One region of the Pseudomonas paeninsulae genome, then DNA from elsewhere that is predicted to be linked to it. Evidence: riboswitches for the same ligand, from Rfam matches in the RefSeq annotation. Region 1 holds a riboswitch; each other region holds the start of a gene.
What was found. A riboswitch is a leader RNA that binds a small molecule or an ion and turns the genes downstream of it on or off. The one in region 1 is predicted to bind cobalamin.
Positions count from the first base shown of each region.

Region 1 (4,533 bases):
AAGAGGTCTTGTTTCGCGCCCTCGGACTGGTCGGCACACCCTATCGTTATGGCGGTAATACCCCGGCGGGCGGTTTTGATTGCAGCGGGCTGATCGGCTACGTCTATCGCGACGCGGCTGGCGTCAGCCTGCCGCGTTCTACCCGCGAGTTGATCAGCATGCGTGCGCCAGCCGTAGGCCGTAATGCGCTGAAAAGCGGTGACCTGGTGTTTTTTGCCACCAGCGGTGGGCGCCAGGTCAGCCATGCTGGTATCTATGTCGGTGAGGGCCGCTTCGTGCATGCACCTTCCAGCGGCGGCACCGTGCGTCTGGACAGCCTCAGCAACAGCTACTGGCAACGCACCTATCTGGATGCCAAGCGCGTATTCAGTCCCGAACTGGCGGGTAATCCCTGACGACGGCGTAGGGCCAGCCCATAGCCCGGATGAAATTCGCGGCTTTCGCATGAACATAGGGTCTACGGATTGCCGGGTAGACGACATGGCATCTCTTATCTGGACCTGCGCGTAGTAATTCAGGAGAGTCATATGACCAACCGTACCCTCACGCTTGACGACAGCCTTTACCACTATCTGCTCGACGTTTCCCTGCGCGAAACGTCGCTGCTCAAGCGTCTGCGCGATGAGACGGCGCAGCTGGCCAATGCCAACTGGCAAATCGCGCCCGAGCAGGGCCAGTTCATGGCGCTGCTGGTGCAACTGACCGGCGCCAGGCGGATTGTCGAGGTCGGCACCTTCACCGGCTACAGCGCCCTTTGCATGGCTCAGGCCATGGGGGAGGCGGGGCGGTTGATCTGCTGCGATATCCCCGGCGACTACAACGCCATCGCCGAGCGCTACTGGCGCGAAGCCGGCCTCTGCGAACGCATCGAACAACGCCTGGCACCGGCCCTGGAGACCTTGGTCGCGCTTGAGCGTGGCGGGCAGGCGGGTAGCTTCGACCTGATCTTCATCGACGCGGACAAAGCCAACTACCCGGCCTATCTGGAACATGCCCTGCGGCTGGTGCGCCAGGGCGGCCTGATCCTGTTTGACAACACCCTGTGGAGCGGTCGGGTGCTGGAGCAGGCCCCAGGCAGTGACGACACCCGCGCCATTCAGGCGCTCAACCTGGCCCTGAAAGACGATCAGCGCATCGACTTGTCGCTGCTGCCGCTGGGTGACGGCTTGACGCTGTGTCGCAAGCGCTGAAGGCTGTGATTGCGCAGCTCTTATGTTTCATGCGCAAGGCCTGCGATACGTAGGCCGGATGCAACCCGGGAGTGAGTAGTAGAGAGCAAAGCTTAGACCCGCTGCGCTAACCCTGGGCTCCAAGTTCGATCCACTCTTGATGGCTTCCCCGGATTGCCCCGGCTACCGAACTGCGCCTATCCATTGACGCTAAGACCGCGTGCCACTAACCTGCGCGGCTTGCAACAGGTGCCCCCAACGCTGTGCGTCCGCGGGGTGAAACAGGGAAGTCGGTACGTTGTGCGTGTTCACGCCAACAATTTCGACGCTGCCCCCGCAACGGTAGGCGAGTTTAAACAAACGCTGATTGAGCCACTGTGCATTGGCATGGGAAGGCGCGTTTGAAGGTGTTCTGCATAGTCGGAGCGCCGCTCGCAAGCCCGGAGACCGGCCTGCTGCAGTCCACGACATCGCGGAGGGCGTTGTCTGGCGTGTGGCTGCGCGGTTGTTGCAGTTCATGCGTCCTCGCTCTCCGTATGTCTTTTCCCGCCTGGGTCGCACGGGTGAGAGCGACGGAGCTAAATCGAGATGAGCAAACCCCTTCCCCCCATGACAGCCGCTGTGCTGTGCAGCCGTTCCTGTATGCCGTTACGGCTGTGGGAGTGTGAGCGATGAGCGAGTCGGCAGAACGCGACGCGCGACACAAGACGCGCATGGCCCGCAAGAAGGCCTTGATCGACGAGAAAATCGCCCAGGCCCAGGACCAATATGGCCTGCTGCTAGTGCACAGCGGCAACGGCAAAGGCAAAAGCAGCAGTGCCTTCGGCATGGTCGCTCGCGCCCTCGGCCATGGCCTCAGGGTCGGTGTGGTGCAATTCATCAAGGGCGCGGCCAGCACCGGGGAAGAGACCTTCTTCCGGCGTTTCCCCGATGAAGTCAGCTACCACGTGATGGGCGAGGGCTTCACCTGGGAAACCCAGGATCGTCAGCGCGATATCGACAAGGCCCGCGAAGCCTGGGCGGTCGCCGCGCAGTTGCTCAGCGATCCGGGCATTGGCCTGGTGGTGCTCGATGAGCTGAATATCGCCCTGAAATATGGCTATCTGGAGCTGGAAGCGGTGCTTGCCGATATCGAGGCGCGGCCGTTGCTGCAACATGTGGTGGTGACCGGGCGTGGCGCTTTGCCGGGCATGATCGAGGCGGCGGACACCGTCACCGAGATGAGCCTGGTCAAGCATGCGTTTAAATCGGGTGTGAAGGCGCAGAAAGGGGTGGAGTTCTGATGTTCTCGCTCTTAATGCGCCGGGCGCGTCGTCAGCGCCACTTGCCACCGGTACTGCCTGCGTGGTGCTTCCTCGCGCGCAGCGCATTGGCTAACGAGAGGTCGCGATGAGTGCTAGAAGCTGCCCGGCCCTGCTGATCGCCGCGCCCGCCTCGGGGCAGGGCAAGACCACGGTCACCGCCGCCCTGGCGCGCTTGCATACGCGCCAGGGCAAGCGGGTGCGGGTGTTCAAGTGCGGGCCGGATTTTCTCGACCCGATGATCCTCGCCCGCGCCAGCGGTGCGCCTGTGTATCAGCTCGATCTGTGGATGGTCGGCGAGGCCGAGAGCCGGCGCCTGCTCTGGGAGGCCGCGGGCGAGGCCGACCTGATCCTGATCGAGGGGGTGATGGGGCTGTTCGATGGCACTCCTTCAGCGGCCGATCTGGCTCGACACTTTGCTGTGCCGGTATTGGCGGTGATCGACGGCTCGGCCATGGCCCAGACCTTCGGCGCCATGGCCCATGGCCTGGCGACCTTCCAGCCGGACTTGCCGTTTTCCGGGGTACTCGGCAACCGGGTCGGTAGTACGCGCCATGGCGAGATATTGCACGCCGCGCTGCCGGCTTCGATCCGCTGGTACGGCGCCCTGCCGCGCAGCGCCGAAGTCGGATTGCCGAGTCGCCACCTAGGCTTGGTGCAGGCCGCAGAGTTGGCCGATCTGGATGCCCGTCTGGATGCTGCCGCCGATGCCTTGGCCGCCAGCGCCGATGTGGCCTTGCCGCCGGCGGTCGAGTTCGCCGCGCCCGCGCCGCGTGAGCTTGCGGCCTTGCTCGACGGCGTGCGCATCGGCGTGGCCCGCGACAGCGCCTTCGCCTTTCTCTACCAGGCCAACCTGGATCTGCTGGGTGAGCTGGGCGCCGAGTTGCATTTCTTCTCGCCGCTGACCGATCAGGCGCTGCCCGAGGTCGACAGCCTCTACCTGCCCGGTGGCTACCCGGAGTTGCACCTGGCGCGGCTCGAGGCCAATCAGGCCATGGCCCAGGCGATTCGCGACCATCACGCCGCTGGCAAGCCAATCCATGCCGAGTGTGGCGGCATGCTCTATCTGCTCGACAAACTGACCGACAAGCAGGGCGCCAGTGGCCGCATGCTCGGTGTGTTGGCGGGCGAGGCGACCCTGCAGCCGCGCATGACGGCCATGGCCTTGCAGTTCGCCGAACTGCCCGAGGGCCGGCTGCGCGGTCACAGTTTCCATTACTCCGCGTTGACCAGCGCGCTGGTCCCGATCACCCGCGGCGAGTGCCCGAACTACAGGCGCACCGCCGAGCCGGTCTATCGCATCGGTCAGCTGACGGCGTCCTATATCCACTTCTACCTGCCGTCCGACCCGCTGGCCGCTGCGGCGCTGTTTCTTCCGCGAGAGCAGCCATGAGTGCATCCGGTGACCAGCATGCCTTCAGCCCGGAGGAGCGCGCGGCGGTCTATCGTGCGATCGCCGAACGCCGCGATATGCGCCACTTCAGCGGCGGCGAGGTGGCGCCGGAACTGCTCGCGCGTTTGCTCGAGGCGGCGCACCAGGCCCCCAGCGTTGGCCTGATGCAACCCTGGCGCTTTATTCGCATTACCCGCCCAGCGTTGCGCGAGGCGATCCATGGTCTGGTGGACGAGGAGCGGCTACGCACCGCCGAGGCCCTGGGCGAGCGCTCCGGCGAATTCATGCGGCTCAAGGTCGAGGGCATCCGCGACTGCGCCGAACTGCTGGTAGTGGCGCTGATGGACGGGCGCGAGGGGCATGTGTTCGGCCGCCGCACTCTGCCGGAGATGGACCTGGCCTCGCTGGCCTGCGCGATTCAGAATCTCTGGCTCGCCGCCCGCGCGGAGGGCCTGGGCATGGGCTGGGTTTCATTGTTCGAGCCGCAGGCGTTGGCCGAGTTGCTGGGCATGCCGCCCGGCAGCAAGCCGTTGGCGGTGCTCTGTCTGGGACCGGTGGTGGCGTTCTACGACGCGCCGATGCTGGTGCAACAGGGGTGGGCAGAGCCGCGCCCACTGAGTGAACTGCTGTTTCAGGATCAATGGGGAACACGATGACGGTATTGCCAGCG
Region 1 covers NZ_CP141799.1:3,105,364-3,109,896, reverse strand. The annotation lists gene VCJ09_RS14215 (C40 family peptidase) at 1-395, shown strand, start outside; gene VCJ09_RS14210 (O-methyltransferase) at 528-1,190, shown strand; cobalamin riboswitch at 1,400-1,639, shown strand; gene cobO (cob(I)yrinic acid a,c-diamide adenosyltransferase) at 1,841-2,452, shown strand; gene VCJ09_RS14200 (cobyrinate a,c-diamide synthase) at 2,559-3,863, shown strand; gene bluB (5,6-dimethylbenzimidazole synthase) at 3,860-4,519, shown strand.

Region 2 (4,533 bases), 2.5 Mb from region 1:
TGGGTGGAAGACGCGGCGCGCCGCCTGGATGCCGGGCTCGGCGCCGAGCAGGCTGGCGAGCTGGCGGCGCTGCGCCTGTTCGGCGTGGCGCCGGGAGCCTATGGCGCCGGCATTAACAGTCTGGTGGAACGCTCCGGCAGTTGGCAGCAGCGCGGCGATCTGGCCCAGGCCTATGTCGGTCGCATGGGTCATGCCTACGGCCTGCGTCACCAGGGCGAGCCGGTGCAGGAGGTGTTCCGTGACAACCTCAAGCAGGTTCGCCGCACCTACCTCGGGCGTTCCAGCAACCTCTACGGCCTGTTGGACAACAACGACGCCTTCGATTACCTGGGCGGCCTGAGCCTGGCGGTGGAACAGATCGCCGGCGTCGCCCCGGAAAACTACGTGAGCTGGCACAACGACCCTACCCGCGTGCGCCTGGAACCCTTGCAGCAGGCGCTGCTCGGCGAACTGCGCGGGCGCTTCCTCAACCCGGCCTGGATCGAGGCGCTGATGCAGCACGACTACGCCGGTGCACGCACCATGGGCAGCGAGTTCCTCGAATACCTCTGGGGCTGGCAGGTGACCAACCCCGAGATCATCAAGGACAGCGCCTGGGAGGAGGTGAAGGCGGTGTATATCGATGACCGATACGAGATCGGTCTCGACCGCTTCCTCGAACAGGGCCATAACGTCCACGTGAAGAGCAACATGTTGGCGATCATGCTGGTGGCGATTCACAAGGAGTTCTGGCAGGCCGATCAGGCCACCGTGCAGCAGCTCGGCGAGCAGTTCGCCCGTCTGGTGGTCGAGCACGGCCTGCCCGGCAGCGGCCATACCCGGCCGGATCATCCGATGTTGCAATGGCTGCTGCCGCAACTGCCGGCCGAATTGCGCGCGGCCCTGCAGCAACGCCTGCAGGCGGCGCAGATCGAGGCCCGGCCGCAGCAGGCACCCAGCACGGTCAGCGAAATCCAGGCGGCGCAGCCGCCGCAAGCGCAACAGCCAGCCGCCGCAGAGGCGGCAGAAGGTGCCGGGCAGGCGCCGGATCGGCAACTCTGGCTTGGCGTCCTGCTGTTGGCCGGCCTGTTGGGCCTGGGCATCTGGCGTGGCCGCGGCCATCATTCCCGTGGAGGGCTCTAGGCATGTTCGACAGTCAACTATTCACCTGGCTGCATCTATTGGTCGGCTGGTTGCTGCAACCGGTGACCCTCGGTCTGTTCGGCCTGCTGACGCTGGCGGTATGGGATTGCGGGGTGGCGGTCGGCGAACGCTGCGGCGGCCTGGCGCGCTGGCAACGCTTGCCACTGGCGGAAATTGAGCGGCGCGCGCGCAAGCGCCTGGAGCGCGCCGACCTGATCGCCCGCATCGGTCCGATGCTCGGCCTGATGGGCACGCTGATCCCGCTCGGCCCTGGGTTGGCAGCCCTCGGCGAGGGCAATGTGCAGATTCTCAGCGTGGCCATGCGGGTGGCCTTCGACACCACGGTGTTCGGCCTGCTTGCCGGGGTGATCGGCTTCGGCCTAGGCCGCCTGCGCCGACGCTGGTACGACGAGCTGCTGGATCGACGTGAGGCCATGGCGGCCGAGGAGCAGGCCGATGAGCCGGCGCTGGCGCTCTAACCGTTTCGCCGAGGGCGACGACGATCCGCTCGGACCGCTGGCCAACCTGGTCGACGTGGTGCTGGTGTTCGCCTGCGGTCTGATCGCCGCCCTGGTGGCGCAGACCGACCTGCTGCAGCGGCTCGAGGCACAGCGCCAGCCGCTGCCGGTGGAGCGCGGGCGAGAACTGCCGAGCCTGCCGGACAGCCTCAAGGGCCAGGACGGCGCCGGACTGGAGAGTGTCGGCCAGGTCTACCGTGATCCGCAGACCGGCAAGCTGATCCTGATCGGCCAGTGAGCGACCGATTGCCGCAGTGGTCGTGGCCTGAACGCCCGGGGTCGCTCGGCGCATTGACGGCCCGCCCGAAATATCTACACTCGCGCCTCTTGCTTCAGGTGACCCGCGGCCATGGCCGCGAGTAAACAGGGAAGTCGGTGCGTTGCGCGTGTTTACGCCAACCATTCCGACGCTGCCCCCGCAACGGTAGACGAGTCAAACCAGCGCTTTTTCAACCACTGTGCTTCGGCATGGGAAGGTGCGTCTGGTGGGATTGCGCATTTTCGCGCGCCGCTCGTAAGCCCGGAGACCGGCCTGTCGCAGTCCATGGCATCGCGGAGGGCGTTGTCTGGCGTGTGGGCTGCGCCGTTGTGCAGTGCATTCGCCGCTGGTTCTCCGCGTGTCTTACTCAGCCAAGATCGCCCGGGTGGGGCGGCGGAGCCTAGAACGCGATGAGCAATTCCCTTCCAATCAAGCCCTCAACCCTGCTGCTGTGCGCCGTTTCCTGCGTGCCCCTGGCCCAGGCGGGCGAACACACTCGTCTCGACGACCTTCTGGTGACCGCTACCCGTACTGCACAGACTGCCGAGCAGAGCCTGGCCGCGGTGACGGTGTTCGACCGTGCGCAGATCGAGCAGAGCCAGGCGACTTCCGTGCCCGAGCTGCTGAAGAAGGTGCCGGGCGTGTCCTTCGCCAACAACGGCGGCCCGGGTAAGACCACCGCGTTGTTCATGCGCGGCAGCGAATCCGACCATGTGCTGGTGCTGATCGACGGCATCAAGGTCGGTTCGGTGACGTCCGGTGGCGCGGCCCTGCAGGATTTGCCGCTGGAGCTGATCGAGCGGATCGAGGTGGTGCGCGGGCCGCGTTCCAGCCTGTACGGCTCGGAAGCCATCGGCGGGGTGATTCAGATCTTCACCCGCAAGGGCGCCGGCGCAGGCGCCAAGCCATTTTTCTCCGCCGGTTACGGTACCCATGACAGCTACAACGGCAGTGCCGGGGTCAGCGGCGGCACCGATAACGCTTGGTACAGCCTGGCCCTCAGTGGCGCCGACACCGACGGCATCAACGTCAAGTCGGCGGCCACCAGCGGCTACGAAGACGATGCCGACGGCTATCGCAACCTGTCCGCCGCGCTGAGCGCCGGTTATCGCTTCGCCAACGGCCTGGAGCTGGACGCCAACCTGCTGCGGGCCAAATCGCACAACGATTACGACCAGGTCAACCGCAAGCGCACTGCCGGTTTCCGCGCCCATGCCGATGGCGAATCAAATGTGCTGGGCACCCGCGCGCGTTTCGCCCCGCTCGAGCCCTGGCAGGTGACCCTGCAGGCCGGACGCAGCGAGGACAAGTCCGATGCGTTCCAGGATGGCGACTTCTATTCGCGCTTCGACAGCCGTCGCGACAGCCTCAGCTGGCAGAACGACCTGAGCCTGGCGCCCGGCCATACCCTGACCCTGGGCGCCGATTACCAGCACGACGAGGTCAACGGCAGCACCGATTACGCCGAAGACTCGCGGGATAACACCGGCGCCTTCGTGCAGTACCTCGGCGAAGTCGGTCGGCATGACTGGCAGCTGTCCCTGCGCCGCGACGACAATCAGCAGTTCGGCCGGCACGACACCGGCAACCTCGGCTACGGCTATGCCCTGAGCGACTGGCTGCGCGCGACTCTCAGCTACGGCACGGCGTTCAAGGCGCCGACCTTCAACGAGTTGTACTACCCCGGCTATGGCAATCCGGATCTGCAGGCGGAAACTTCCCAGAGCCTGGAGGCCGGTTTGCTCGGCCAGCATGCCTGGGGCCACTGGTCGGTCAACGCCTTCCGCACCCGCATCGACGACCTGATCGCCTACGACGCCAGCATCATGGCGCCGGCCAACGTCGATGCCGCACGCATTCGCGGCGTCGAACTGGTGCTCGGCAGCCAACTGCTCGGCTGGGACTGGAATGCCAACTACACGCTGCTGGAGCCGGAGAACCGTTCCTCCGGGGCCAACGACGGCAACGAGCTGGCGCGCCGGGCCAAGCGGCTGTTCAACCTGGATCTGGATCGCCGCCTCGGCGCCTTCAGCATCGGCGCCAGCCTGCATGCCGAGGGCCAGCGCTTTGACGATCTGGCCAACACCAAGGAGCTCTCCGGTTTCGCCACCCTCGACCTGCGCGGCGAATACCGCCTCAGCCCAGAATGGCGCCTGCAGACCCGCGTGGCCAACCTGCTGGATGCCGATTACGAGACCGCCCAGGGCTATAACCAGCCCGGCCAGGCGGTCTACCTGAGCGTGCGCTACCAGGCGCTTTGAGCCTGCCGGCAGCGCCACCTACTTCTGGAGATCAATGGATGAAGCTGCCACCGCGATGCCAACGGCTGATCGGCAGCGCCGTCCATTCCCCGCGTTACCTGGGCCGCCTGGCGCTGTATGTCGGCCTGGCGGCCATTGTCTATATCGGCGCCCGCTCCCGGCTGGGCGCGCAACCGCAACTGGAGGTGAAGAGATGAGCGAATCGAGCGAACGCGACGCGCGGCACAAGGCGCGCATGGAGCGCAAGAAGGCGCTGATCGACGAGAAGATTTCTCAGGCTCAGGATGAGTACGGCCTGCTGCTGGTGCACAGCGGCAATGGCAAGGGCAAGAGCAGCAGTGCCTTCGGCATGGTCGCCCGCGCCTTGGGCCAC
Region 2 covers NZ_CP141799.1:220,988-225,520, forward strand. The annotation lists gene VCJ09_RS00970 (cobaltochelatase subunit CobN) at 1-1,122, shown strand, start outside; gene VCJ09_RS00975 (MotA/TolQ/ExbB proton channel family protein) at 1,125-1,601, shown strand; gene VCJ09_RS00980 (DUF2149 domain-containing protein) at 1,579-1,878, shown strand; cobalamin riboswitch at 1,958-2,190, shown strand; gene btuB (TonB-dependent vitamin B12 receptor) at 2,310-4,160, shown strand; gene VCJ09_RS00990 (hypothetical protein) at 4,199-4,357, shown strand; gene cobO (cob(I)yrinic acid a,c-diamide adenosyltransferase) at 4,354-4,533, shown strand, end outside.
Region 2: another riboswitch for cobalamin. It lies ahead of btuB (TonB-dependent vitamin B12 receptor); the one in region 1 lies ahead of cobO (cob(I)yrinic acid a,c-diamide adenosyltransferase).

Region 3 (4,533 bases), 2.5 Mb from region 1:
CGCCGGACAGGCCAAGCACGTAGGGGTCGGCCAGCGGGTTGCGCAGCAACACCTGCATCAGCGCCCCGGCCACCGCCAGCAAGCCGCCGGTGGCGAAGGCCGAGAGGGTGCGCGGTAGGCGCAGCTCGAAGATCAGGGTGCGCTGCAGCTCGCTGCCCTGTCCGCTCAGCGTTAGCAGCGCGTCGCTCAGACTCAGGGCGCTGCTGCCGACGCTGACCGACAGCAGCATGGCGGCCAGCGCGACCAGTGCGAGCAGACTCAGCAACCCGCCGAGCGAGCGCAAGGGGCCGGCGCGATGCTGGCCGGCAGCGGATTCAGCGCCGTGCACGGCTGGTCTCCAGGCTTTCGCAGAGTAACCGGGCGCCCTCCAGCAGGCGCGGCGTAGGGCGCTGCACCAGCGACGGCGGGATGAAGAACAGATTGTCCTGCTGCACCGCCTGCAGGCTGGGATAAGCCCGCCACTCGGTCAGCCAGTAGCGGTTCTCCTCGCCCATGCCGCCGGCCAGGATGACCTGCGGATTGGCGATCAGCACCGCTTCGATATCGATGCGCGGAATCTGCCGCGGCAGCTCGGCGAAGACATTGCGCCCGCCACACAGGCTGATCACCTGGCCGATCAGGTGGCCGTCGTTGACCGTCATCAACGGCTTGTTCCAGACCTGATAGAACACCGTCACGGGCTCGGCCTCGCGGTATTGTTCGGCCAGTGCGGCGATGCCGCGACGCAGGTGTTCGGCGGCCTGCTGGCCCACCGCTTGGCTGTCGGTCAGCCGCGCCAGGCGCTCGATGGCCCGCGCTATGCCTTCGATGTTTTCCGGTTCGAGATAGAACACCGGCACGCCGAAATCTTCCAGGGCGTCTAGCTGCTCGGCGGGATTGCCGCTGCCCCAGACGATCGCCAGGTCCGGCTGCAGGGTCAGCAGCCGTTCCAGATCCAGGCGGCTGTGGCTGCCCACCGACGGCAGCGTCCGGGCCTCGGGTGGATAGTCGCTGAAGGCCACCACGGCCACCACGCGGTCGCCGCCGCCCGCCGCGAAGACCAGTTCGGTGGCCCCCGGCGACAGGCTCGCGATGCGTTGCGCGGGCGTTGGCAGGCAGACCTCGCGCTGCGCATCGTCAACCACGCAGATGGGGGCCGCCAACAGCGTCGGCGCCAGCCCCAGCAGCGCGGCTGCCAGGCCGACGCGGCAGGTCGAGAGGCCGCGTTGGCGGGCGAATGATAGGTACATGTTCTCCCCCCTGGTGACGCGCAGACTCTCGCCGCGATGGCGTCGGTGGCCCGCGAGTGAGCGCAAGCTAACAACCGGCCGGGACAGGGTCAATGTCGATCTGCGGCACGGCGGCACTATTCGAAGTCGCGCTGTCGAAAGCGACCCTCAGCCAACCGAGTGCGACGCTGCGGCCCGGGTAACCCTGCCAGGGCATGCCCGTAGCGGCGCCATTGCGGGCCGATTGCCTGGCGCCGGGTCGCCGCGTCGTTGTGCGACTGCCCGGTGTCGCACGGCGCATAGACGTTGCCGGCATGAGCCTCTAGACTCGCGCCTCTTGCTTCAGGTGACCCGCGGCCATGGCCGCGAGTAAACAGGGAAGTCGGTGCGTTGTGCGTGTTTACGCCAACTATTCCGACGCTGCCCCCGCAACGGTAGACGAGTCAAGCCAGCGCTTTTTCAACCACTGTGCTTTAGGCGTCTGTCGGACTTAACCCTGTTCTGCTAGGAACGGTTAAGCCCGACAGTCTCCTCGCATGGGAAGGTGCGTCTGGTGGCATTGCGCATTTTCGCGCGCCGCTCGTAAGCCCGGAGACCGGCCTGTCGCAGTCCATGGCATCGCGGAGGGCGCTGTCTGGCGTGTGGGCTGCGTATTTCCTGCGGTTCGTGCGTTGCCTCTCTGCGCCTGCCTTTCCCTGCCTGGGTCGCACGGGTGAGCGCGACGGAGTCACGACAACATGAGCAAATCCCTTCCGCCGCCGGTAGCGCTCGCGCTGCGCGGTGTGTCCCTGATCCGCCGCCTGGCGCTGGCCGCCCTGCTGGCGCTGACGGCGCCGCTGGCCGGCGCAGCGCAGATCAACGCCATCGTCTCGCCCTACAGCGCCGCCGAATTCGCCGCGGCAGTCGCCCAGTTCCAGGGCCAGCACCCCGGCCAGCGGGTCAGCGCGCGCACCCCCGAACAACTGGGCGAACTGGACGATGCCGCGCTGGCCGAATGGCTGGACGCCGGCCAGGTGCTGTTCGGCGCGGGCCTGTTTGGTGCCGAGGTGGAGCGCCTGCGGCCCATGTTGGCCGCGGCGGCCCCGGCCGATCTGTTCATCCTGCACAGCGAGCAGGATCTGGTGCAGCTCAGCCGCAGCCGCGGTCAGGCACTGTTCGCCTCCCGCGAGCAGGCCGAGCGCCTGGGCGCGGCCAAGCCGGCGGACGATCTGGCGCAGTGGCTGGCGCAGCAACAGCGCTCCCATCCGCAGCAGGCCGACTGGCTCAGCGCGCGCAGCTACTGGCTGGCCGGTGGCAACGATAACATTGCCGCGCTGCTCGCCTGGCTGGCGGCGCGGGTGGATGCGACGGTAACGGCCGAGCCGGCCAAGGCGCGGCCGCCGCTGCGCTTCTATCAGGACGGGCAGATCCGCGCGGCCGAGCAGCTGCATTGGCAGGGTCAGGCACTGGTGGCGATCATCGACCACGGCCGGGCCGACCGCGCCGGCGACCGGGCGCTCAACGACGCCCTGTGTCAGGCGTTGGGCGAGGCCGGGCTGGCCTGCGTCAGCCTGTTCGCCAACTGGGGCGCGGGTTCGCTGCAGGCGGTGCGTTGGCTGCAGGAGGCCGAGCACCCGCCGCTGGTGGCGATTATCGCCCTGCAGGATTTCGTCATCGGCGGCGGTGAGCACCGTGAGCAGGTCAGCGAGCTGTTCGCCCAACTGGATGTGCCGGTACTCAAAGGCCTGCGCATGGAAGGGCGCAGCGAGGCGGTCTGGCAGCTGTCCAGCGACGGCCTGGCGCGCGACAAGCTGCATTACCAGATCGCCATGCCGGAGCTGCAAGGCACCAGCCAGGCCATGGTGCTGGCCGCCTGGCACGAGCAACAGCTCGACCCGCTGTCCGGCATCCGCTTCGGCATCGGCGAACCGCTGCCGCAACAGGTCGCCGCCCTCAGCGCGCGCATCCAGCGCTGGTGGCATCTGCAGCGCACGGCGAATGCCGACAAGCGCCTGGCGATCGTCTATTACAACCACCCGCCGGGCCGCCACAATATCGGTGCGGACAACCTCGACGTGCCGCAGTCGCTGCTGCATATCCTCCGTCGCCTGCAGGCTGAGGGCTACGACACCGGCTCGCTGCCGGAAAGCCCGGCGGCGCTGCTCGACCTGTTGCAGGAGCGCGGGATCAACCTGCCGGAGCAGGGCGATGCCCTGGCCGAGATGGCCGACAAGGTGCAGAGCCTGGGCGGCCAGGAGTATCGCGACTGGTTCGCGACCCTGCCGGCGGCCCTGCAGGCGGAGATGCGCCAGGGCCCGCTGGGCTACTGGAACGCCCAGTTGCACCGGGCCCTGCAGGCCTCGCAACTGGAGATCGCCGCGGACATTCTGGACAACGGTTCCAGCGAGCTGCATCACGTGCTGGACGGCGTCGAGCACCCGGCGCGGGCGCGCGCCTTGGATCTGCTGGCGCAGTTGGAGAGCCTCTACCGGGCGGCACTGGCACAGCCGGCCCAGGCCGACTGGACGCAGGCGCAGGCGCTGGTCGACGCCCTGGCAGCCAGCGGCATCGAAGGCCTGCGCGGCTGGGGCGAAGGCCCCGGCTATGTGATGGTGCACGACGGCCGCCTGCTGCTGCCGGGGCTGCAGTTCGGCAAGGTGTTCGTCGGTCCGCAGCCGCCGCGCGGCTGGGAAGTGGATGAGGAACTGCTGCACGCCAACCTGGTGTTCCCGCCGCCGCATCAGTACCTGGCCTTCTATCACTGGCTGCGCGACGGCTTCAAGGCCGACGCGCTGATCCACCTGGGCCGTCATTCCACCTACGAGTTCCTGCCGCGGCGGCGGATCGGCCTGAGCGACGAGGACTACCCGACGCAAATTCTCGGCGACCTGCCGAGCATCTACCCGTACATCGTCGACGGCGTCGGCGAGGGTATCCAGGCCAAGCGTCGCGGCCTGGCGGTGATGATCGATCACTTGACCCCGCCGCTGGTGGCCACGCCGCTGTACGACGACCTGCTCCAGCTGCGCCAGCTGATCGAGAGCTTCGAGGCTGGCGCCGGCCAGGGCGAAGGGCCAGCGCGGCGGGCGACCATCGCCGAGATCAAGCGCCTGGTCGGCAGCGCCGGGCTGGAGGTGGAGCTGCGCGAGTCGATGGCCGAGGTTCTGGCAGTGCGTGGCATCGGCTTCGAACAGGTCGACGACGACCTGCTGGTGCACGAGGTCGGTCACTACCTGACCAACATCCAGGAGCGCTTCATGCCCATGGGCCTGCACGTGTTCGGCAAGCCCTGGCAGCCGGCGGCGGTGGACACCCTGCTGGCTTCCATGGGCAGCGGGCAGGCCAG
Region 3 covers NZ_CP141799.1:215,839-220,371, forward strand. The annotation lists gene VCJ09_RS00960 (FecCD family ABC transporter permease) at 1-229, opposite strand, end outside; gene VCJ09_RS00965 (cobalamin-binding protein) at 315-1,229, opposite strand; cobalamin riboswitch at 1,536-1,826, shown strand; gene VCJ09_RS00970 (cobaltochelatase subunit CobN) at 1,946-4,533, shown strand, end outside.
Region 3: another riboswitch for cobalamin. It lies ahead of VCJ09_RS00970 (cobaltochelatase subunit CobN); the one in region 1 lies ahead of cobO (cob(I)yrinic acid a,c-diamide adenosyltransferase).